DNA from 2 places in the Caballeronia sp. INML3B genome. Region 2 is predicted to be linked to the other one. Evidence: riboswitches for the same ligand, from Rfam matches in the RefSeq annotation. Region 2 holds a riboswitch; the other holds the start of a gene.
The links. A riboswitch is a leader RNA that binds a small molecule or an ion and turns the genes downstream of it on or off. The one in region 2 is predicted to bind glycine.
Positions count from the first base shown of each region.

Region 1: another riboswitch for glycine. It lies ahead of NCS58_RS29160 (D-amino acid dehydrogenase); the one in region 2 lies ahead of gcvT (glycine cleavage system aminomethyltransferase GcvT).

Region 1 covers NZ_JALQDI010000073.1:24,265-32,322, forward strand. Annotated here, with positions in the region: gene NCS58_RS29140 (FAD-dependent oxidoreductase) at 1-166, opposite strand, end outside; gene NCS58_RS29145 (MFS transporter) at 188-1,543, opposite strand; gene NCS58_RS29150 (LuxR C-terminal-related transcriptional regulator) at 1,684-2,502, opposite strand; gene NCS58_RS29155 (cation:proton antiporter) at 2,560-3,813, opposite strand; glycine riboswitch at 3,934-4,007, shown strand; glycine riboswitch at 4,018-4,122, shown strand; gene NCS58_RS29160 (D-amino acid dehydrogenase) at 4,188-5,462, shown strand; gene NCS58_RS29165 (VOC family protein) at 5,502-5,981, shown strand; gene NCS58_RS29170 (aspartate aminotransferase family protein) at 6,045-7,346, opposite strand; gene NCS58_RS29175 (LysR family transcriptional regulator) at 7,424-8,058, shown strand, end outside.
Region 2 covers NZ_JALQDI010000001.1:28,653-36,710, forward strand. Annotated here, with positions in the region: gene NCS58_RS00135 (alginate lyase family protein) at 1-71, opposite strand, end outside; gene gcvP (aminomethyl-transferring glycine dehydrogenase) at 196-3,126, opposite strand; gene gcvH (glycine cleavage system protein GcvH) at 3,180-3,560, opposite strand; gene gcvT (glycine cleavage system aminomethyltransferase GcvT) at 3,622-4,746, opposite strand; glycine riboswitch at 4,862-4,993, opposite strand; glycine riboswitch at 5,004-5,106, opposite strand; gene NCS58_RS00155 (oxidoreductase) at 5,189-6,235, opposite strand; gene NCS58_RS00160 (UvrD-helicase domain-containing protein) at 6,381-8,058, shown strand, end outside.

The sequences.
Region 1 (8,058 bases), on a different contig from region 2:
AGCGCACGCCATGATTCGCGAGCCCGAGCGCGACCGCGAGTCCGACCGGACCGCCGCCGACGATCGTCACGTCATGACGCTTCACTTCGACGCCTTGTTCCAGCGCCGGAACGCGCGCCGCATACTTTTTCGCCGTGAACGGATACGGCTTGAATGGCTTGTTCATCGAGTGCTCCTTGCGTGTTCCTCAAACGGCTTGCGCTGCGTTTTGCCTGATCGGCAACATCATGACGATGACCGCGCCGATTGCGAGCAACACCGCCGAATAGATCAGCCCCGACGTGAAGCTGTGCGTCGCGTCCTTCAGCCAGCCGACAATCAGCGGATTGAGCGCCGAGCTGATGTTGCCCGTCGCATTGATGACCGCGATGCCGATGGCGCGCGCCCTGAAGCTCAGTGCGTGATCGGGCGTGGTCCAGAAGATCGACATCGCCGTGTATGAGCCCGCCGACGCGAGGCATACGCCAAGCATGCGCAGCGCGGGGTTCGTCGAGCATGCGGTGCAGAGCCAGCCCGCGGCGGAGAAGAGCATCGGCAGCATCAGGTGCCATTTGCGCTCCTGCTTGCGATCCGAGCGGCGGCCCCAGACGATCATCGCGACGATCGTGCAGACCTGCGGAATCGCCGCGAGGAGGCCGATCGTGCGATTGCTCGCATCGGCGCTGAAGCTCTTGACGATGAGCGGCGTCCATACGGCGACCATCGCGAGCGTGTTCACGAGGCAGAAGTACGCGATCGCGAATTTCACCACGGTCGGCGAAAGCAGTTCCGCCACGATGCTCGTGCCGCGTGCATGCTGCGCCGGAGCGCTCGCGTCGCCGGAATGGTCAGATGCGAGCGTGTCGGCAAGCGCGCGCTTTTCGTCGGTATCGAGCCAGCGCGCGTTGCCGGGGTTGTCGTCGAGATAGCGATAGACGACGAGGCCGAGCACTGCCGACGGCAAGCCTTCCAGCAGGAAGAGCCACTGCCAGCCCTTCAGGCCGAGCGTGCCGTCGAGCCCGAGAATGAAGCCTGAAAGCGCCGAGCCGACGGCCGCGGTCACGGGCATCGCGATCATGAAAAGCGCATTGGCGCGCGCACGGTATGCGCCGGGAAACCAGTACGTGAGATAAAGCAGGATGCCGGGCAGGAAACCCGCCTCCGTCACGCCGACCAGCACGCGCAATACATAGAGCGACGCGGGGCTCGTCGCGAACATCGTGGCCGTCGACGCGAGGCCCCACGCGACCATGATCGTGCCGATCCAGCGGCGCGCGCCGATACGCGCGAGCACGATGTTGCTCGGAATGCCGCACGCGATGTACGCGACATAGAAGAGCGTCGTCGCAAGGCCGAATTGCGTGCTGGTGAGGCCGAGGTCCTTCATCATCGTCAGGCCGGCGAAGCCGATGTTGATGCGGTCCAGAAACGAAAAGAAGAACAGCACGAAAAGGAACCACAGCAGATGCCGCGAAACTTTCGCGATGACGGGCGGCTCCTGCGTGTGCGGGTTCGATGTGCGTTGCGTCGCGTTTAATGCGCCGCTTGCGCTCGTGGTTTCCATGCTGTCGTCTCCGGTCGTGTCGCTCTGTCGGACATCTGATGCGTCGGAGTATGAAGCGCGCAATCGTGCCGCTTGTCCTCAATTTGGGTACAGCGCGAGGCCGTCAGCGGCCCGGGGAAAACACTTACGCAGGGGAATCGTCAGACCTTGCCCGGCCCGATGCACAGCGCGAACAGTTGCCGCTGGCTCGAAATGCCGAGCCTGCGGTATGCACGCTTCTGATATGTGACGACGCTCGTCGCCTTGATGCCCATCGCATCGCCGATTTCCTGCGCGGTGCGGCCTTCGAGCACGCCGGTCAGCACGTCGAGCTCGCGCTTCGACAACTCCGGGCACAGGCCGCGCACGCGCGCGAGCATCAGATGCGAGATCGGCATGTCGCGCTGCCCGCAGATCGCGTAATGATGTTTCGCCGCGTGCGCGATGAGCGGCGCCATCGCTTCGATCAACGCGATCTCGCGCGGATGGTAGTTGCCGAAGCGCGTGTCGCGATACAGGTTCACGGAGAGCCACAGATCCGCGCTCGGCTGCACGAGCAGCGACACGCGGTCCGACACGTTCGGCTGGTGATAGCACGCCGCGCGATACGCCTCGTGCGCGATGTCCTCGCTCGTCTGCCGATGCAGCACGAGCATGGAGCCGGGCTTGTCGTTGCGCGCCGAGGAAACGATCTTCTGATTGCCGTCGAGCGCGTAGAAATGGCACGCGTAGGTGTCGGCGACATCGCGCAGGAAACGCCCGCCGCGATGATCCGCCACCGACACCGTGCGCGGCCGGTTGCCGAATTCATACGCGAAGATCGTGCACTGCGAAATCGCGGCGACGTCGCCGAGCAGCTTCAGCACTTCGGCGGCGAGCGCGTTGGAATCCTCGCTGCCGATCGACGACACGAGCCCGGTCGCGCGGCTGAGATCGAGCTGCCCGTTCGATGAGACGCGGTCGAGTCGCCAGGAGCGCATGATGGGCTGAACGAGATACGTGTGGGTCCCGCTATTCTAAGCCCGCGCTCCCGCCCGCTAGCGCGCGATAGCCGAGCGCAGCGCCGCATTGCGGCGCACGATCCAGTTGAAGAGCGGCGTGGCCATCAGCGTGCTGAGCACGGCCATCAGCACGAGGATCGAAAACAGTCCGGGCAGGATCACGCCCGCCGCGAGTCCGATGTTGATGATGATCAGTTCCATCAAACCGCGCGCATTCATCAGCGCGCCGATCGCCATTGCGTCGCCGGAAGGCTCGCCATTGGCGCGCGCGGCCGCCCAGCATGCGATGCCCTTGCCGCCGAACGACGCGAGCAGGATGACGACGGCCGCAAGCATGATGGCCGGGTCCATCAGCATGTCGAGCCGCGTGTTGAGGCCCGAGTAGGTGAAGAACATCGGCAACAGAAACACGACGACGAAGGGCTGCAGCATGTCGCGCAGCTTTTCCGTCAGCGGGCCGCGCGGCAGCGCCACGCCGAGCAGGAAGCCGCCGAACACGGCATGGATGCCGATTGCGTCCATCGCGAATGCGCAGAGCGAGAACAGCACCATCACGGTGGCGAGCACGCTCGTGGGCAGCGGTGCGTGCGGATTCAATCCGGCCGCGAGCCGGCGCAGCAGCTTCCCGCCGGCGAAGATCATGAAGAGCGCGAAGGCCGCGCCGCCGCCGATCGCCGCGTAGGCGCCCATCCACGAGCCGCCGAAGCTCGCGAGCACGATCGCGAGGATGCACCACGCGGCGGCGTCGTCGAATGCGCCCGCGGTCAGCGCGAGCGTGCCGAGCGATGTGCCGGCAAGCCCCCGTTCGTGGATGATGCGCGCGAGCATCGGAAACGCGGTGATCGCGATCGCCGCGCCGAGGAAGAGCGACGCCTCGTAGAGCCGCACCTTCTCCGCGAAGAGACCGGGGATCGTGTGCAGCCACGGCGTGAGCGCGAACGCGAGCGCGAACGGCGCCACGATGCCGGCAAGCGACACGCTCATCGCGCTTCTTGCGCGGGCGCGGAAATGGTCCGCGCGAAACTCCGTGCCGACGAGGAACATGTAGAGCCCGACGCCGAGCTGCGCCGCGACGTAGAGCATGCCCATCGTCGGCTTGGGAAAGAGCGCCTGCTGCCAGTGCGGGAGAAGCATTCCGAAGAGCGACGGCCCGAGCAGCACGCCCGCGATCATTTCACCGACCACTTGCGGCTGGCCGACGCGCTGCGCAAGCCTGCCGACAAGCTGGCTCGCGAGCACGATCACCGCGGCCTGCGCGAAAAAGTAGACGGACAATTGGGAAGACGGCATTTTTGAGCTGCGAAAGAACGAACGACGGGAGTCTGACGGCGAGCGCGGCGGTCTGTCAACGTGACGGGGGCTTGCCACGTCAGTTTTGTACCGGTATTGTCAAAAAGTTCGACAACGCGCCACGGAAGAGCTCGTCCCCCGCGACGACGCCGACGGAGCAACCGCCCCGGAAACTCTCAGGCAAAAGGACCGTGCGCGCCGGAACATCTGGAGAGCGGCGCCTGAACGCGCCCACCGAAGGGGAGCCCCGGCTGCCGACGCGAATGTCGGGCGGCCCGCGGGCGAAACTCTCAGGTACATGGACAGATGGGGCATCGGTGCCGGCTGCGGCATGTGGCCAAAGCCGGCGATGCTCAATCAATCTGGATCATGTCATGTCACGAATCGCCATCATCGGCGCCGGGATCACCGGCGTCACGACCGCTTACGCCCTTGCGCAGCGCGGCTTTCGCGTCACCGTTCTCGAGCGTCATCGCTATGCGGCGATGGAAACGTCCTTCGCCAATGGCGGGCAACTCTCGGCGAGCAACGCCGAAGTGTGGAATAGCCGTTCCACCGTGCTGAAAGGGCTCAAGTGGATGTTCACGCGCGACGCGCCCCTCCTGATGAATCCGCGGCCGGGCTGGCACAAGTACAGCTGGATCGGCGAGTTCCTGCGTCAGATTCCGAACTATCGTGCGAATGCCGCCGAGACGGTGCGCCTTGCGATCGCGGCGCGCGAGCATCTGTTTCGCATCGCGCGGGACGAGAACATCGATTTCGATCTCGAACGGCGCGGCATTCTGCATTTCTACGCGACCCGCAAGGAGTTCGACGCCGCATCGAGGGTCAACGAAATCCTGCGCGATGCGGGCCTCGACCGTCACCCGGTCGCGCCGGAAGAGATCGCATCGATCGAACCGGCCTTGCGCGGCTCGTTTCATGGCGGCTTCTTCACGCCGTCGGATTCCACCGGCGACATCCACAAGTTCACGCGCGGACTCGCCGATGCATGCGCGCGGCACGGCGTCGAGTTCCGCTACGACACGTCGGTGACATCCATCGACGAACAGGCGGGGCGGCTCACGCTGACCGTCGAGCATGCGGGCGAGGCGCAGGCGCTCCAGTTCGATGGCATCGTGATCTGCGCGGGCGTGGGCAGCCGGGCGTTTGCATCGATGGCGGGCGATCATCTCAACGTCTATCCGGTCAAGGGCTATTCGATCACCGTCTGTCTCGACGATGCGAAGAGCCGCGATCGCGCGCCGTGGGTCAGCCTGCTCGACGACCGCGCGAAAATCGTCACGAGCCGGCTCGGCGCGGACCGTTTCCGCGTCGCGGGCACGGCGGAGCTGAACGGCTTCAATCGCGATATCCGCGCGGACCGCATCGCGCCGCTCGTCGAATGGACGCGGCGTCATTTCCCCGATGTGTCGACCGCGCGCGTGATTCCGTGGAGCGGCCTGCGCCCGATGTTGCCCGGCATGCTGCCGAAAGTCGGGCAGGGCAGGCGTCCGGGCGTGTTCTATAACACCGGGCACGGGCATCTCGGCTGGACCTTGTCGGCCGCGACGGCGGAGATCGTTGCGGAGGCGGTGTTGCAGCGTTTGCCTTCGAAGCGCGTGCACGTTGGCGCGTCGTCGCGGGTGAGGATGGATACGCCGGCGTGATATCGTCGGCGCACTGTTCACTGTCCGAAGGAGCGCGAAATGGCCGAACTCGTCAATTGCCTTTGGTTCGACGGTAATGCCCGTGAAGCGGCGGAGTTCTACGCCGCCACCTTTCCCGATAGCCGCGTCGGCGCGGGCCATGCGTCCGCGAAGCCGGGCGTGGGGCAGGGGCCGGAGTTGACCGTCGAGTTCACCGTGCTCGGCCAGCGCTTCCTCGGACTGAACGGCGGCCCGAACTTCAAGCCGAACGAAGCGGTGAGCTTCATGGTGCATACCGGCAGCGCGGAAGAGACCGATCGCTACTGGAACGCGATCGTCGGCAATGGGGGCGAGGAAAGTCGGTGCGGCTGGTGCAAGGATCGCTGGGGTTTTTCATGGCAGATCACGCCGAAGCGGATGCTCGAGATTTTCAGCGGCCCCGATCGCGAAGCCGCGCGACGCGCGATGGACGCGATGATGACGATGAAGAAGATCGATATCGCCGCGATCGAGCGCGCGGCGGCGGGCGCGCATCGTTGACGCTACGTCCAGGGCGTGCTTGGAGCTTTTGTTAATCGGGCTTTCGCCGGGATCCGGCAAAACCTACAGCGAACGCTCGATAGCCTTGCCGAGCAAATCAATCCCGAGATCGATCTCTTCCTCGCTCACGGTAAGCGGCGGCGCGATACGAAACACCCCGCCCATGCCAGGCAACTGCACGATGTTCATGCTCAACCCGAGCTTCATGCACTCGCGCGTGATCTTCGCGCCGAGTCCATCGGCGGGCTCCTTCGTGCGGCGATCCCTGACGATCTCCACACCCAGCAGCAGACCGCGTCCGCGCACATCGCCGATGCAGTCGAAGCGCTCCATCAGATCGAGCAGCCCGCGTCTGAGCCGCGCGCTCATCACGTTCGCGCGCGCGACGAGCCCATCGCGCTCGACCACGTCCAGCACGCGCAAGCCGACGGCAGCCGGCAGCGGATCGGACACGTGCGTCGTGTAAAACAGATAGCCGAGTTCGTGCGCTCTTTCTTCGATCGCCGCCGAAGTGATGGTGGCCGCGAGCGGCAAACCCGCGCCCAGCGTTTTCGATAGTGTGAGGATGTCGGGCGTGACGCCGTCGCGCTGGCACGCGAACATCGTGCCCGTGCGGCCGATGCCGGTTTGCGCTTCATCGAGAATCAGCAGCATGCCGCGCGCCTCGCACTTGCGCTTCAGCGCCGCCATGTAGCCTTCCGGCAATTCGATGATGCCGCCCGAGCTCAGGATCGGCTCCGCAATGAACGCCGCGAGATTGCCGCTCGACTGACGATCGACGAGATCGAACGCGTAGTCGAGTTCCGCGAGCCAGTCGTAGTGACCGTTGCGCTCGAAGCGCGGGCGATACGGAAACGGCGCGGGAATCGCAAACGAGCCGACCGCCGCCGGACCGACGCCCTTGCGCCCGGCGCTGTACGTGGCCGACGCGGCATGGCCCGTCATGCCGTGCCACGACTGCGCGAAGCCGACGATTTCGTACCGCCCCGTGACGAGCTTCGCCATGCGGATCGCCGCCTCGTTCGACTCCGCGCCCGTGCTGAGCAGAAGCGCGCGATCGAGCCCGGCGGGCGTGATATCGGCGAGACGCGTCGCGAGATCGACCACGGGACGCGACAGCATCCCGCTGAAGAGATGGTCCAGCTTGCCCGCATATTCGCTGATCACCGACACGATTTCAGGGTGACTGTGCCCCAGCACGGCACTCATCTGTCCCGACGTGAAATCGAGGATCGCGCGGCCGTCGGCGTCGTAGACGAAGCTGCCCTGGGCGCGCTCGATGATCATCGGCTCGAATGTGCCGCCGTAGCGGATGAGGTGCTGTCTGGCGTTCTGCCAAAAAATTGCGTCGTCGTTCCGGGACACCTTGCTTCTCCTCTCGAAAGGTGAAGGGAATTTGCAGTGTAGTCGGCGCTCTGGTTTTATAGAATCGAATAGTTCTAATGCAAGATAGAAGAGGCGCTAATACCTTGAGTCTTTCGCTCGAGATCGAATTGCTGCGATCGTTTGCCGTCATCGCGGAAGTGCGGGCGCTGAGCCGCGCGGCGGAGCGGATCGGCCGGACGCAGTCCGCGCTCAGTCAGCAGATGAAGCGGCTGGAAGAGATCGTCGATCAGCCGCTCTTTCAGCGCACTGGCCGAGGCGTCGTGTTGACGAATCCCGGCGAGCGTCTGCTCGTTCACGCGCAGCGCATCCTGCGGCTGCACGACGAGGCGATGGCCGATTTATGCGGCAAGGGGCTGTCGGGCAGCATCCGTTTCGGCTGTCCGGACGACTACGCCGCCGTTTTTCTGCCGGCCTTGTTGCGGCAGTTTTCGAGCCAGCATCCCCATGCGCTGGTGGAAGTCGTGTGCGGCCCGACGCCCCGGCTCGCCGAGCAGTTGAAGAAGCGGGCGCTCGATCTCGCGATGCTCTCGCTGCCCGAAGACAGCCCCGGCGACGACGTGATCCGGCGCGAGCAGCTTGTCTGGATCGGCTGTCCGGGCATGGATTCGGCGCACTACGACCCGTTGCCGCTCGCGCTCTCCGATCCGGATACGCTCGATCACATTGCCGCGTGTGAGGCGTTGCAGCGCAC
Region 2 (8,058 bases):
AGCGCGCCGAGCATCGCTCGCGCCGCGCGCGCGCGGATCGTCCCTTTCACCTCTCGCACCTTGAACGCCATGTGAACTCCCTGGTTTGGCTTTTTGGTCCGGGGTGAGATGTTAGCTGTTCTGGAACGCGCCGCAAAACCGCCCGACAATGCTTTACGCTTCCGGGCGGCGCCCTCTCAGGTCCTTCGCGATGCCTTACTCGTCCGCGTACTCCGATACGGGCACGCACGAGCACATCAGATTGCGATCGCCATACGCGTTATCCGCGCGTCCGACCGGCGACCAGTACTTGCGCGCCACCAGAGACTTCACCGGATACGCCGCCGCCTCGCGCGTGTACGTGTGCGTCCAGTCATCCGCCGCGACGACCGTCGCCGTGTGCGGCGCGTTCTTCAGCACGTTGTCCTCGCGATCGGCGCGGCCTTCTTCCACCGCACGGATTTCCTCGCGGATCGCGATCATCGCGTCGATGAAGCGGTCGAGCTCTTCCTTCGATTCCGATTCCGTCGGCTCGACCATCAGCGTGCCGGGCACGGGGAAGCTCATCGTCGGCGCGTGGAAGCCGTAGTCGATCAGGCGCTTCGCCACGTCTTCCACCGAGATGCCGCTCGATTCCTTGATCGGCCGAACGTCGAGAATGCACTCGTGCGCGACGAGTCCGCCCGCGCCGCTGTACAGCACCGGATAGTGCGGCGCGAGACGCTTGGCGACATAGTTCGCCGCGAGGATCGCGCTTTCGGTGGCGGCAGTGAGACCTTGCGCGCCCATCATCGCGATGTACATCCACGAGATCGGCAAGATCGCGGCCGAGCCGTAAGGCGCCGACGACACCGCGCCGATGCCCGCGTCGTCGCGCTTGTAACCCGTGGATGCCTGATTCGGCAGGAACTTCGCCAGATGCGCGCCGACTGCAACCGGACCGACACCCGGCCCGCCGCCGCCGTGCGGAATGCAGAACGTCTTGTGCAGGTTCAGGTGCGACACGTCGCCGCCGAACTGGCCAGGCGCGCACAGGCCGACCATGGCGTTCATGTTCGCGCCGTCGACATACACCTGGCCGCCGTGCGAATGCACGATGTCGCAAATCTCGCGGACGTTGCGCTCGAATACGCCGTGCGTCGACGGATACGTGATCATGATCGACGCGAGATTCGCTGAATGCTTTTCGGCCTTCGCCTTCAGATCTTCGATATCGACGTTGCCGTTCGAATCGCACGCGACGACGACGACCTGCATGCCCGCCATCTGCGCCGACGCCGGATTCGTGCCGTGCGCGGACGCCGGAATCAGGCACACATTGCGATGCCCTTCGCCGCGCGATTCGTGATACGCGTGGATGATGAGCAGCCCCGCGTATTCGCCTTGCGAGCCGGCGTTCGGCTGCAGCGAAACAGCCGCGTAACCCGTGCACGCGACGAGCATCTGTTCGAGCTGATCGATCATCGTGCGATAGCCGACCGTTTGCTCGCCGGGCGCAAACGGGTGAATCTGCGCGAACTCGGGCCACGTGACGGGCAGCATTTCGGATGTCGCGTTGAGCTTCATCGTGCAGGAGCCGAGCGGGATCATCGTGCGGTCGAGCGCGAGATCCTTGTCGGCGAGGCTGCGCAGATAGCGCAGCATTTCGTGTTCGGAGTGATGGCGATTGAAGACCGGATGCGTGAGGTACGCGCTCGTGCGATGTAGTTGCGCCGGCAGCGGATCGGCTGCGGCCTGATCGAGCGCGTCGATATCGAACGTTTCGGTCTTGCCCGCGACTTCGGCGAACAGCGCGAAGAGCTTGAGCAGGTCGTCGCGCGTGGTGGTTTCATCGAGCGATACGCCGACTTGCGTCGCGCTCACGTGGCGCAGGTTGATATGCGCGGCGTACGCAGCCTGATGCAGCGCGGTCGTGCTCGCGCCGCTGTCGATCGTGATCGTGTCGAAGAACGTGTCGTTGGCGATCGCATAGCCGAGCTTCTTCACGCCGGCCGCAAAAATGGACGCCACGCGGTTCACGCGCAACGCGATCGTCTTCAGGCCGCGCGGGCCATGATAGACGGCATACATGCTGGCCATGATCGCGAGCAGCGCTTGCGCCGTGCAGACGTTCGACGTCGCCTTTTCGCGGCGAATGTGCTGTTCACGCGTTTGCAGCGCGAGGCGCAGCGCGGAATTGCCTTGCGCATCGACGGTCACGCCGACGAGACGCCCCGGCATCTGGCGCTTGAATTCGTCGCGCACGGCCATGTACGCCGCATGCGGCCCGCCGAAGCCGACCGGCACGCCGAAACGCTGCGTATTGCCGATTGCGACATCCGCGCCCCATTCGCCCGGCGGCGTGATGAGCGTCAGCGCGAGCAGATCCGCCGCCGCGACGACATGGCCGCCCGCCGCGTGGATTGCTTCCGCGAGCGCGCGATAGTCGCGCACATCGCCATTCGCGCCGGGGTATTGCAGCAGCACGCCGAACGCGTTCGCGCTCGCAGCATCCGCGGCCGGGCCGACCTTCACTTCGATGCCCGCGGGCTTCGCGCGCGTCTTCACCACTTCGATGGTCTGCGGCAGCACGTCATCGGCGACGTAGAACACGTTCGATTTCGGCTTGCCGACGCGTTGCAGCAGCGTCATCGCTTCGGCTGCGGCCGTTGCTTCGTCGAGCAGCGAGGCGTTCGCCATCGCAAGGCCGGTCAGGTCCATCACCATCTGCTGGAAATTGAGCAGCGCTTCCAGACGGCCTTGCGAAATCTCCGGCTGATACGGCGTGTAAGCCGTGTACCACGCCGGATTTTCGAGCACGTTGCGCAGGATCACCGCCGGCGTGTGCGTGCCGTAATAACCCTGGCCGATGTAGGTTCGAAACACCAGATTCTCGTCCGCCAGCCGGCGCAGCGACGCGAGCGCTTCCGCTTCGCTCTTCGGCTGCGTGAACGCGCCGAGCGGCAGCGTTTCCTTGCGGCGGATCGATTCAGGAATCACCGCGTCGATGAAGGCCGCACGCGACGCGAAACCGAGCGCTTCGAGCATCGCGCGCTGGTCCGCTTCATCGGGGCCGATGTGCCGCTCGGCGAATGCGTCGTGGCATTCGAGCGCGGCGAGTGACAGGGAAGTGCGGTTCATCAGGCGATCCGGGTGTTCGAGCTTCATGTGAGTTCCTGCGATGCGGCTCACCGTTGAGCCGCAATCGTCATTGAGATGAGTTATTCGCCGATCGACTTGCCGTAGCCTTCGGCGTCGAGCAGCTTGTCCAGGCCGGCGTCGCCCGCCGGCTTGATCTTGAAGAGCCAGCTTTCGTACGGCGCGCCGTTCACCTGATCGGGCGCCGACGTGAGCGCGTCGTTCGATGCGACGATTTCGCCCGAGACCGGCGCGTAGATGTCCGATGCCGCTTTCACCGATTCGATGACGGCGATCGCATCGCCCGCGGTCACGGTCTTGCCCGCCGCGGGCAGCTCGACGAAGACGATGTCACCGAGCGCTTCCTGCGCGTGATCGGTGATGCCGACGGTCAGCGTGCCATCGGATTCGGTGCGGACCCATTCGTGCGATTCGGTGTATTTCAGATCGGCCGGGATGCTCATTGGATGCTCCTTGCGTGTGCTTTCGTGAGGTTCTTGATTCGAGGAAACGGGCGCGACGGCGTTACGACAGCTCGACGAGAACCTTGCCGTTGCGCACGAACGGAAGTTTTACCACGCGCGCCGGAAGTTGCTTGTCGCGGATGACGACCTGCACCGTGTCTCCGACGGCGACAGCCGCCGGCACGCGCGCGAAGGCGATGGATTCCTGCATCGACGGCGAAAAGGTGCCGCTCGTGATCTCGCCGTCGCCGTGCGGCGTGACGACTTTCTGATGGGCGCGCAGCACGCCGCCCGCCTTGCCGTTTTCCTTGATCAGCACGAGCCCGACGAAATTGGCCTTGGAGCCGTGCGCCTCGAGCGCGCTGCGGCCAACGAAATCGCGCTGCGTTTTCAGATCCACGGTCCATGCGAGGCCGGCGTCGAGCGGCGAAACCGTCTCGTCCATGTCCTGACCGTACAGGTTCATGCCGGCTTCGAGACGCAGCGTGTCGCGCGCACCGAGGCCGGCGGGCTTCACGCCCACGGCGGCGAGCGCGTTCCACAACGCTTCGACTTGTGTCGCCGGAACGACGATCTCGAAGCCGTCCTCGCCGGTATAGCCGGTGCGCGCGAGCATCAACTCGCCATATTGCGTCGACGGGAAAACGGCCGCGTTGAATGGCTTGATGTCCTGAGTTTGCGCGCGCGTGTCCGGCAGCACTTGCCAGGTCTTTTCGCGCGCGGTCGGGCCCTGAACGGCGATGATCGCGAGATCGCGGCGCGGCGTGATGGAAAGATTGAATTCGCCTTCGGCATTCAACTGGCCGAACCAGGCGATGTCCTTTTCCGCCGTCCCCGCGTTCACGACCACGCGGAAACTCGTTTCGGAAAAGTAGTAGACGATCAGATCGTCGATCACGCCGCCGTTGCCGTTGAGCAGGCACGAGTAGAGCGCACGGCCGGGCGTCGTGAGCTTGTCGACGTTATTGGCGATGGCGTACCTGAAGAATTCGCGGACGGCGTCGCCCTCGAAATCGACGACGCGCATGTGCGACACGTCGAACATGCCGGCGTCGGTGCGCACGGCGCGATGCTCGTCGATCTGCGAACCGTAGTTGACGGGCATGTCCCAGCCGCCGAAATCGACCATGCGCGCGTTGAGCGCGAGGTGGGCGGCGTGCAGGGGCGTGTGTTGAAGTTCGGTCATCGGGGCCTCGGTTCGCGAAACAAAAAGGCCACGCCGCGCACATTTCGCTCGGCCGATGCCTCTTCGTGCTGCCGAAAGCAGCGCGCAAGGCTCATGCCCCGTAGCGGATGCGATGCGTGACCCCTCTGTCCTCGGTACCTGAGAGATTGCGCGAACCGTGCACGGTCGTGCTGCGGTTCATCGCGCGCCCCTTCGGTGGGCAACTGGCTTCATGAGGAAGCCGCTGCCGCTCTCCAGAGTGCGAGGAAACGAATTCCTCGACGCCGTCGGTCCTTTTGCCTGAGAGTTTGCGGGTATGCCCCTTCGGCGGCGCGGTCTTCGCTGCATGAACGAAACCACGCGCTCTCCCGACGCGTGCGGCAGAATTTACGCGACCGAATAGGGCTTGTCAAACGGATTCGGGCGCGTTCGATGGACACCGAACACGTCCGCTGAACGATGTTCAGGCGAGTTGCCGAAACGGCACGCGCCGCCCTTCCCGGTCACTCTGAATCGCCAGTTCGATGATCGTCATCGTATCGACCGCGTCCTGCGGCGAAATGGGAAACGGCTTGCCGTCCTGAATCGACGCCGCCAGCGCGCGATAAAACTCGATATACGCGCCGTCCTTCGTGGCGAATTCATGACGCAGGTCGAGATCGCCATCGACTTCGCGCAGCACGCCCGGCGGATTCTTCGCAAACTCCGGATTGCCGGGCCGCATGCCGGAACGCAACTGGTCTTCCTGCGTATCGAGCCCGTTTTTCACATAGCTGCCCCGCGTGCCGTGGATCGCGAAACGTGGCGGTTCCAGCGCCGCGAGCGCGCTGGCGTGCAGGATCACTTCCTTGTCGTCGTAGCCGAGCACGAGATGCACGTAATCCGGCGCGTGCGCGTGATCGCGATGCGCCTTGACGAACGCCGTCACCGTCTGCGGCGCGCCGAAGAGCGTCAGCGCCTGATCGATCAGATGCGGCCCCAGATCGAACAGCAGGCCGCCGCCGCGCTCCGCTTCCTCGCGCCAGCGCTGCGGCACTTTCGGGCGAAAACGGTCGAAATGCGATTCGTAATGCGTGATGCGCCCAAGCCGTCCGCTTTCGACGAGCGCGCGCACCGTCATGAAATCGCCGTCCCAGCGGCGGTTGTGAAACGGCGCGAAAAGCAGCCCCTTCTGTTTCGCGAGATCGGCGAGCGTGCGGGCGTCGCGCGCGGAAAGCGTGACCGGCTTGTCGACGACCACATGCTTGCCCGCCGACAACGCGCGATGCGCGAGATCGAAGTGCGTGTCGTTCGGCGTCGCCACGACGACACATTCGAGCCCGTCGACGGCGAGCAGCGCCTCGAAGTCCGCGACGATCCGCGCGTTCGGATAATCCGCCGTCGCGCGTTCGGCCTGGCTCGTCGCGATGGCCGTCACTTCCGCCCGGCCGCAGTGCTCGATGACGGGTGCGTGAAATGTCGCGCCGGCGAGGCCGTAGCCCATCACGCCGACTTTCAGTGCTGTGCTCATGCGGGCATCGTCCTGTCGTAAATTCGATCGGATATTGTGGCACGAACGAGGGCCGGAACCGCGCCGCCGCTATCGTGTTAACATCGCGCTCTCCTCCGCGCGCGGGTTTCAGCAAGCGCGCCCCAAACTCCAGAAGCCCAATACGATGTCCGCTGGTCTCAACGCCGCGCAAAGCGAAGCCGTGCGCTATCTCGATGGTCCCTGTCTCGTGCTCGCCGGCGCGGGCAGCGGCAAGACGCGCGTGATCACACAGAAGATCGCGCATCTGATCGAAGGACGCGGCTTCGAGCCGAAGCACATCGCCGCGCTCACGTTCACGAACAAGGCGGCGCTCGAAATGCGCGAGCGCACCGCGAAGCTGCTCGAAGGCAAGACGCTCACGACGCCCGGCAAGGAAGGCCGCAAGATTCCCGTCAATCAATTGACGATCTGCACCTTCCACTCGCTCGGCGTGCAGATCATGCGGCAGGAAGCGGAGCACGTCGGGCTGAAGCCGCAGTTCTCGATCATGGATTCGGACGACTGTTTCGGCATGGTCCAGGAACAACTCGGCACGACCGACAAGGGTCTGATCCGCAAGATCCAGTCGATCATCTCGCTGTGGAAGAACGCGATGGTGTCGCCGGATCAGGCGTCCGTGCTCGCGAGCAACGACGACGAGCACCAGGCGGCGATCGTGTATCGCAGCTATGCGGCGACGCTGCACGCGTATCAGGCGCTCGATTTCGACGATCTGATCCTGCGTCCCGCGCAGCTTTTCGCCGAGAACGAGCAGGTGCGCGACAAGTGGCAGAACCGCCTGCGTTATCTGCTGATCGACGAGTATCAGGACACCAACGCCTGTCAGTACGAATTGCTGAAGCAGCTCGCCGGCCCGCGCGCGGCGTTCACGGCGGTCGGCGACGACGATCAGGCCATCTACGGCTGGCGCGGCGCAACGCTCGAAAACCTCGCGCAGCTCGGCAAGGATTTTCCGAAGCTGCACGTCGTCAAGCTGGAGCAGAACTATCGCTCGACGGTGCGCATCCTGACGGCGGCGAACAATGTCATCGCGAACAATCCGAAGCTGTTCGAAAAGAAACTGTGGTCCGAGCACGGCATGGGCGACACGATCACCGTCACCGGCTGCAACGACGAGGAGCACGAGGCGGAATCCGTCGTGTTCCGGCTCTCGGCGCACAAGTTCGAGCGGCGCACGCAGTTCCGCGACTACGCGATTCTTTATCGCGGCAATTTTCAGGCGCGCATCTTCGAGCAAGTGCTGCGGCGCGAGCGCATTCCTTATGTGCTGTCGGGCGGGCAGTCGTTTTTCGACAAGGCGGAGATCAAGGATCTCATCGCGTATCTGCGCCTGATCGCCAATCCCGACGACGATCCCGCGTTCATTCGCGCGATCACGACTCCGCGGCGAGGCGTCGGCAATACCACGCTCGAAGCGCTCGGCGCGTTCGCGGGCGCGGCGAAGGTGTCGCTCTTCGAGGCGGTGTTCATGGGCGGCATCGAGGCGCGTCTGTCTGCGCGGCAGGTCGAGCCGCTACGCACCTTCTGCGAATGGATTCGCCGGCTGTCGGACCGGGCGGCGCGCGATCCCGCGACCGAAGTGCTCGACGACATGATGGAAGCCATCCACTACGAGTCGTATCTCTACGATGCGTACGACGAGCGCCAGGCGCAGTCGAAATGGCAGAACGTGCTCGAGTTTCTCGAATGGCTCAAGCGCAAGGGCACGAAGCCCGAAGCCGCGCCGGGAACGGAGCAGACAGGCTACGACACCGCCGACGGGTTCGCCGATGAAGGCAAGAACCTGCTCGGCCTGATCCAGA